Regions from separate parts of the Streptomyces roseofulvus genome, predicted to be linked through region 1. Evidence: riboswitches for the same ligand, from Rfam matches in the RefSeq annotation. Region 1 holds a riboswitch; the other holds the start of a gene.
What was found. Region 1 has a riboswitch for cobalamin ahead of cobN (cobaltochelatase subunit CobN). Riboswitches for the same ligand answer to the same signal wherever they lie in the genome.
Positions count from the first base shown of each region.

Region 2: linked by a shared signal. The riboswitch ahead of ABFY03_RS05085 (energy-coupling factor ABC transporter permease) and the one ahead of cobN (cobaltochelatase subunit CobN) in region 1 are both predicted to bind cobalamin.

Region 1 is NZ_BAAAWE010000001.1:3,955,115-3,958,816, reverse strand. It holds gene ABFY03_RS18185 (precorrin-8X methylmutase) at 1-74, opposite strand, end outside; gene ABFY03_RS18180 (cobalamin biosynthesis protein CobG) at 77-1,309, opposite strand; cobalamin riboswitch at 1,386-1,523, shown strand; gene cobN (cobaltochelatase subunit CobN) at 1,562-3,702, shown strand, end outside.
Region 2 is NZ_BAAAWE010000001.1:1,104,443-1,108,144, reverse strand. It holds gene ABFY03_RS05100 (ATP-binding cassette domain-containing protein) at 1-443, opposite strand, end outside; gene cbiQ (cobalt ECF transporter T component CbiQ) at 440-1,189, opposite strand; gene ABFY03_RS05090 (energy-coupling factor ABC transporter substrate-binding protein) at 1,196-1,552, opposite strand; gene ABFY03_RS05085 (energy-coupling factor ABC transporter permease) at 1,552-2,247, opposite strand; cobalamin riboswitch at 2,277-2,470, opposite strand; gene ABFY03_RS05080 (PTS-dependent dihydroxyacetone kinase phosphotransferase subunit DhaM) at 2,699-3,106, opposite strand; gene dhaL (dihydroxyacetone kinase subunit DhaL) at 3,103-3,702, opposite strand, start outside.

The DNA of each region.
Region 1 (3,702 bases):
AGGTCGGCCTCGGCGCGGATCGTGGCGAAGGAGCGGCGGTAGATCTCTGCGCCGTCTTTCTCGTACTCGTACATCCTCAGCTCTTTCTCGTACGGGCCGCCGCCACGGCTTCGGCCAGGGCGGTGCGGGGGACGGGCGCGCCGTCCAGCAGGTAGGTGCCGGAGTCCCGGGCGGTGACCTCGATCCAGGTGCCGTGCGGGTGGCCGCAGCGGCGCTCGCAGCCGGAGTAGTGCACGGGCAGCGGGCCGCCGGGCGCGCGGGCCGCGTCGGCCCGGACGTCGGCGAGGGACTTGGCGCAGCCGGGCAGGCCGGTGCAGGCGGTGACGCCGGCGCCGGGGGCGGCCGGGTCGGTGATCAGGCCGGCCGTCTCCAGCGCGGCGAGCCGGGAGCCGTGCGTCCCGACGGCGACGACTCCGCGCCACGGGGTGAGCCGGAGCTCGGTGGCGCCGTCGGCGAGCGCCCGCAGCCGGCCGGCGGTGAGCCGGCCGAGCGGGGCGAGGACGTGCAGGGCGTGCGCGCCGAGCGGTCCGGGCGCGGGCGGCGGGGTCCCCGGGGAGGAGAAGGGGGGTACGGGCTCCGCGGTGATCGCCGCCTCGTGCAGGGCGGCGGCCCAGTCCGGGAGGTGCCCGGGCGGGAGTTCGCGCGGGCGCCAGGCGCCGGTGGCGGCGGCCGCGGCGGCGTCGAGGAAGGCGAGGGCGCAGGCGAGTGCGGCGGGGACGGCGTCGGCGGCGGGCAGCCGGAAGGTTCCGGAGCAGGTCGCCAGGAGGGCGGCGCCGTCCGGGGCTGCGATCAAGGTCACATCGCCGCCGAGTCCGGCGACGTCGCCGCGGCCGTCGTCGAGGACGAAGAGGAATCGGCCGGAGAGGGCCGCCGCGCGGGGTTCGGCGCAGAGTGCCCGGTCCAGGGCGCGGGCCCACAACTGCACGTCGGCGTGGCCGAGTCCGTCGAGTCCCGCGGCGGGGGAGGCGACGATGTTCCGGACCCGTTCGTGGCTGGGGGAGGGCAGCAGGCCGGCGTCGTCGAGGAGCGCGGCGAGTGCGGCGTCGCAGCCGTCGCGGAGACCGCGCAGCTCGGCGTTGCCGCGCGAGGTGACGGAGAGGCTGCCGTCGCCCAGGGTCTCCGCGGCGTCGGCCAGGACGAGCGCCTGACGGTGCGTCAATCGCCCGGCGGGTAGCCGGAGTCGGGCGAGGAAACCGTCGGCGGCGGCGTGCAGCCGGAGCGCCCCCGGGCACGCGTCGCCTCGGTCCCGTATGCGAGGTTCGCCCGGTTCGGGCGGGCTGGGCGGGGTCGGCGGCATGGCGGCGAGCATACCCACGGGGAACCGGGCGGCCACCGAGTGTGATCCGGCCGACTCTCCGGACCCCTCCGGCCCGCCGACGCCACGCTCTACTATGCAGATCGGCATGGGGTCCCAGGACCCCGGGGAGGAAGCCCGGTGAGAATCCGGCGCGGTCCCGCCACTGTGAGCCCGAGCCGGCGACGGCCCGGGTGAGTCAGGAACTCCCCGCCGACCACGACCACCCGGGGCGCGGAAACCCCGAGGAAGGGCCTGAGCCTCGCCATGCTCCTGCTGCTGTCGCACTCCGACACCGACCTGCTCAGCGCCCGCGCGGCCGGGGGGCCGGTGGAGTACCGCTTCGCCAACCCCTCCCGGCTCCCGCTGGCCGACCTCCCCGCCCTGCTCGACGGGGTCGAGCTGGTCCTGGTCCGCCTGCTCGGCGGCGTCCGCTCCTGGCAGGAGGGCCTCGACGCGGTCCTCGCCACCGGAAAGCCGGTCGTCGTCCTCAGCGGCGAACAGGCCCCCGACGCCCAGCTGATGGCCTCCTCCACCGTGCCGGTCGGCGTCGCCACCGAGGCGCACGCCTACCTCGCCCACGGCGGCCCCGCCAACCTGGAGCAGCTGGCCCGCTTCCTCTCCGACACCGTCCTCCTCACCGGCCACGGCTTCGAGGCTCCGGCGCCCGCCCCCACCTGGGGCCCGCTGGAGCGCACGGCCCGCGCCACCGACGGCCCGACCGTCGCCGTGCTCTACTACCGCGCCCACCACATGAGCGGGAACACCGCCTTCGTCGGCGCCCTCTGCGACGCCCTCGAGGACGCCGGCGCCCGGGCACTGCCGCTGTACGTGGCCTCCCTGCGGGCCCCGGAGGAGGAGCTGCTCGCCGTCCTGCGCGGCGCCGACGCGATCGTCACCACCGTCCTCGCCGCCGGCGGCACCAAGCCGGCCGCCGCCCAGGCCGGCGGCGACGAGGAGGCCTGGGACGCGGGCGCGCTCGCCGCGCTCGACGTGCCGGTGCTCCAGGCGCTGTGCCTGACAAGTGCGCGCTCCGCCTGGGAGGAGAACGACGAGGGCCTGTCGCCGCTGGACGCGGCCAGCCAGGTCGCCGTGCCCGAGTTCGACGGCCGGCTCATCACCGTCCCGTTCTCCTTCAAGGAGATCGACGAGGACGGCCTGCCCGCCTACGTCGCCGACGCCGAGCGCGCCGCCCGCGTGGCCGGCATCGCCGTCCGGCACGCCCGGCTCCGGCACATCCCGAACGCCGAGAAGAAGCTGGCGCTGGTCCTCTCCGCGTACCCGACCAAGCACTCCCGCATCGGCAACGCCGTCGGCCTCGACACCCCCGCCTCCGCCGTCGCCCTGCTGCGCCGGCTGATCGCCGAGGGATACGACTTCGGCCCGGCCGAGGAGCTGCCCGGCCTGGTCTCCGGCGACGGCGACGAGCTGATCTACGCCCTCATCGAGGCCGGCGGCCACGACCAGGACTGGCTCACCGAGGAGCAGCTGGCGAAGAACCCGGTCCGCATCCCGGCCGCCGACTACAAGCGCTGGTACGCCGAGCTGCCGGCCGAGCTGCGCGAGCAGGTCGAGGAGCACTGGGGCCCCGCGCCCGGCGAGATGTTCCTCGACCGGTCCCGGAACCCGGAGGGCGACATCGTCCTCGCGGCGCTCCGGCGCGGGAACCTCCTCGTCCTCATCCAGCCGCCGCGCGGCTTCGGCGAGAACCCGATCGCGATCTACCACGACCCCGACCTGCCGCCGTCGCACCACTACCTGGCCGCCTACCGCTGGATCGCGGCCCGCGCGGAGGACGGCGGCTTCGGCGCCGACGCCATGGTCCACCTGGGCAAGCACGGCAACCTGGAGTGGCTGCCCGGCAAGAACGCCGGCCTGTCCGCCGCCTGCGGCCCCGACGCGGCCCTCGGCGACCTGCCGCTCGTCTACCCGTTCCTCGTCAACGACCCCGGCGAGGGCACCCAGGCCAAGCGCCGCGCCCACGCCACCCTCGTCGACCACCTGGTGCCGCCGATGGCCCGCGCCGACTCGTACGGCGACATCGCGCGCCTGGAGCAGCTGCTCGACGAGTACGCGCAGATCTCCTCGATGGACCCGGCGAAGCTGCCCGCGATCCGCGCCCAGATCTGGACCCTGATCCAGGCCGCCAAGCTCGACCACGACCTCGGCATGGCGGAGCGGCCCGACGACGACGGCTTCGACGACTTCCTGCTGCACGTCGACGGCTGGCTGTGCGAGGTCAAGGACGCCCAGATCCGCGACGGCCTGCACGTCCTCGGCGGCGCGCCGGAGGGCGAGGCCCGGGTCAACCTGGTCCTCTCCATCCTCCGGGCCCGCCAGATCTGGGGCGGCACTCAGGCGCTGCCCGGGCTGCGCGAGGCGCTCGGCCTGGACGAGTCGGCCGCGAC
Region 2 (3,702 bases), 2.9 Mb from region 1:
TGCCCGTAGGACAGCAGATGCGTCGGCCGGTCCGCGAGCGCCGTGATGTCCAGCGCCTCCAGCGCCTCCGCGACCCGGAGCCGCACCTCCTCCTCGGCCAGCCCCAGGTTCATCGGCCCGAACGACACGTCCTGCGCCACCGAGGCGGCGAAGAGCTGGTCGTCCGGGTCCTGCACCACCAGCTGCACCGAGGTCCGCAGCCGGGTCAGCCCCTTCCGGTCGTACGCCACCTCCTCGCCGTCCAGGAGGAGCGTTCCCGCCCCGGGGCGCAGCCCGCCGCTCAGCAGCCGCAGCAGCGTCGTCTTCCCGCCGCCGTTGCGTCCGAGCAGCGCGACCGCCCGGCCTTCCGTCACCGCGAACCCGACGTCCGTGAGGACCGCCGGCCCGTCCTCGTACGCGAAACCGGCGCGCACCAACTCCACGACCGGGGTGGGGGTCGTCATGGCAGGAACCTTTCCAGTACGAGGGTGAGGGCGACGAGCCCCGCCAGGAGACCGCCCGTCGCCGCGAGGAAGGGGCGGGAGACGGGCGCCCCGGGCAGCAGGACCCGCAGGGTGCCGTCGTAACCGCGCCCGGCGAGCCCGCTCTGCAGCCGCTGCGCACGGTCGAAGGCGCGCACGAACGACGTCGCGCCCAGCCCGGCGAGCGACCGCCAGACGGCCGCCCGGGTCGTCGCCCCGAGCCGCGCCGCCTGCGCCTGCCGCACCTTCGCCTGAGCGTCCAGGAGCAGGAAGACGATCCGGTACATCACCAGGGCCACGTCCACCACCGGCGCCGGCACCCCGGCCCGCACCAGGCGCGGCAGCACGTCCGACACCGGCGTGGTGAAGGCGAACAGCAGCACCCCCAGCGAGGCCGACGCCGTCCGCAGCAGCAGCTCCCCGGCGTGCACCGGACCGTCCGGGGCCCAGGCCACGGCGCCCCCCGGCCCGCCCACCGCGAACAGCAGCGGCACGGCGCCCGTGACGCAGAAGCCCAGCGGGACCCGGAAGGCCCGCCACAGCTGCCGGCCCGGCACACCGGCCGGACCGAGCAGCACGGCGAGGGTCGCCGCCGCGACCAGGAGCGCGCCCGGCCACGGCGGCAGGCACACCGCGCAGATGGTCAGACCGAAGCCGAGGGCGGCCTTCTCCGAGGGATGGCGGCGGCGCCAGCGACTGCTGTGCGCCGCCGCGTCGATGGGCAGCATCGGCGGCTACGCGTCCGTGTCCGCGTCCGGCGCGGACGGCGCACCCTCCGCACGGGCCGCGGCCCGCTCCTCGCCCTGCCGCCGGCCGCGCCGCAGCCCGAAGTAGTAGGCGAGTACGCCGGCGCCCAGGGCCGCCTGCAGCGAGAACAGCGCCGACTCGATCTCGCCGGACGGCGGCTCGTACAGCGGGCTGAACCAGGGCTCGTAGTCCGGCTCGATCTCCGTGATCGCCGTCTCCGCCTCCCCGTCGGCGCCGGTGAACGGCTCCTCCTTGTGGTCGCCGAGACCGAGCGCCAGCGGCAGCACCGCCAGGGCCGCCACCAGCGCCAGCAGCAGGGTGTTGATCTTCGCGTTCCGGCTCATCACGCCGCCGCCTCCTCGTGCCGCTTCGGCTCCGGCCGGGCGAGCACGCCGAGCCGCAGCAGGTCCCCCTTGCTGGACTGCGTGAGCAGCCGCATCACCAGGACGGTCAGCAGCCCCTCGCTGACGGCGAGCGGTAGCTGCGTCACCGCGAAGATCCCGCCGAACTTGGCGAGGGACCCCGCCACGCCGCTGCCCGGGTCGGGGAACGCCACGGCCAGCTGGACGCTGGTCACGCAGTACGTCGACAGGTCGGCGACGAACGCGCCGAAAAACACGCCCACCATCAGCGGCGCCCCGAACCGCCGGAACAGCAGGTACGTGCCGTACCCCGCCCACGGCCCGACGATCGCCATCGAGAACGCGTTCGCCCCCAGCGTGGTCAGCCCGCCGTGGGCGAGCAGCAGCGCCTGGAAGAGCAGGGTGATGGTGCCGAGCACCGCCATGATGGGCGGCCGGAACAGGATGGCGCCGAGCCCCGTGCCCGTCGGATGGGAGCAACTCCCCGTCACCGACGGCAGTTTGAGAGCGGACAGGACGAACGTGAAGGCGCCGGAGGCGCCGAGCAGCAGTGTGGACTCGGGGTTGGCGCGCACCTCGCGGGTGAGCGCGCGGACGCCGTGGACGACGAACGGAGCCGATGCGACGCCCCAGGCGGCCGCGTGGACGGGGGGCAGATACCCCTCGGCGATATGCATGATCGGGAGACCCTCTCCAGCACCTCGTGGATGGACAACGCGCCCTGGCCGGTCTCCTGGCTGACGGTAGTGACGCCCGACTCCGCCTTCCCACCCCACGACGGTCTCCCGCGGCGGCGCAGTGGCTTCCCCGGAGGGATGGAGCCGGACCTCCCGATCACAGTGGCGAGGGCCGCACCGGTACTGCACCGGTTTCCCGAACACCAAGGCGCTGCGACATTAGTGTGTTGACCTGCTTCATCACAATGCGGGGTCGGTCACGTGCGCTGCGGAGTCCCCGCGGTCCCGTCGTCGAACCGGTCGTCGGCTCCCGTCGCCGGGCCCGTCGCCGGACCCCGTTGTCAGACCCCCGCACTAGCGTGGACGTGTCCAAGTGCGTTGCTGCTGCTCGGACGACGAGGGGCGCCCCCGGCGGCGTGGAACCCAGCCGGAGGCGCCCCGTCGGCAGCCGTCAGACCTTGCGGTAGGCGTACGCCTCCGAGGCCGCGGCCGCCACGGCGTCGAGATCGCCGCCCGCGCTCGCCGTCACCAGGGCGGCCACCGCGCCCTCCACGAAGGGGGCGTCCACGAGCCGCGTGCCCTCCGGGAGTTCGTCACCCTCGGCGAGGAGGGCCTTCACCGTGAGGACCGCGCTGCCGAGGTCGACCAGGACGGCCACCCCGGCCCCCGCGTCGACGTCCTGCGCCGCCGCGGCGATCAGCGCCGCGCTCGTGCCGAGCCCACCGTCCGGGCCGCCGCCGGCCGCCGCGACCGGCGCCAGGTCCCCGCCGCCGGCCAGCCCCCGGGCCAGCTCCGCCACCGCCGCCGCGACGGCCGCGCTGTGCGACACCAGCACGATCCCCACCCTGTCCCCGCTCATCCGGCCGTCACCTCCGCCAGCGCCGCGAACAGCAGCGCCGAGGACGTCGCCCCCGGATCCTGGTGCCCGACCGACCGTTCACCGAGATAACTGGCCCGGCCCTTGCGCGCCCGCAGCGGGACGGTCGCCAGCGCGCCCTCCTCGGCGGCACGCGCCGCCGCCGCGAACGACTCGCGCAGGCCCGCGACGGCCGGCGTCAGCGCGTCCAGCATCGTCTTGTCGCCCGGCACGGCCCCGCCGAGCTGCCCGACCGCGGCGACCCCGGCCTCCAGCGCGTCCGCGAGCTCGTCCCGGGTGACCTCCCCGGCGTCGCCGAGCGCCTTGCCCGCCCGCCGCAGCAGCGTCCCGTACAGCGGCCCGGAGGCCCCGCCCACCGTGGAGATCAGCTCCCGCCCGGCGGTCACCAGGACCGCGCCCGGCGTGGCGGGCGGCTCCTCCGCCAGCGTCGCGGCCACGGCGGCGAATCCGCGCTTCAGATTGGCCCCGTGGTCCGCGTCGCCGATCGCCGCGTCCAGCTCGGTGAGCCGCCCGGCCTCCCGCTCCACCGCGGCCGCGACCGCCGCCATCCACCGCACCGCCGCGTCGGCCCCGTACGT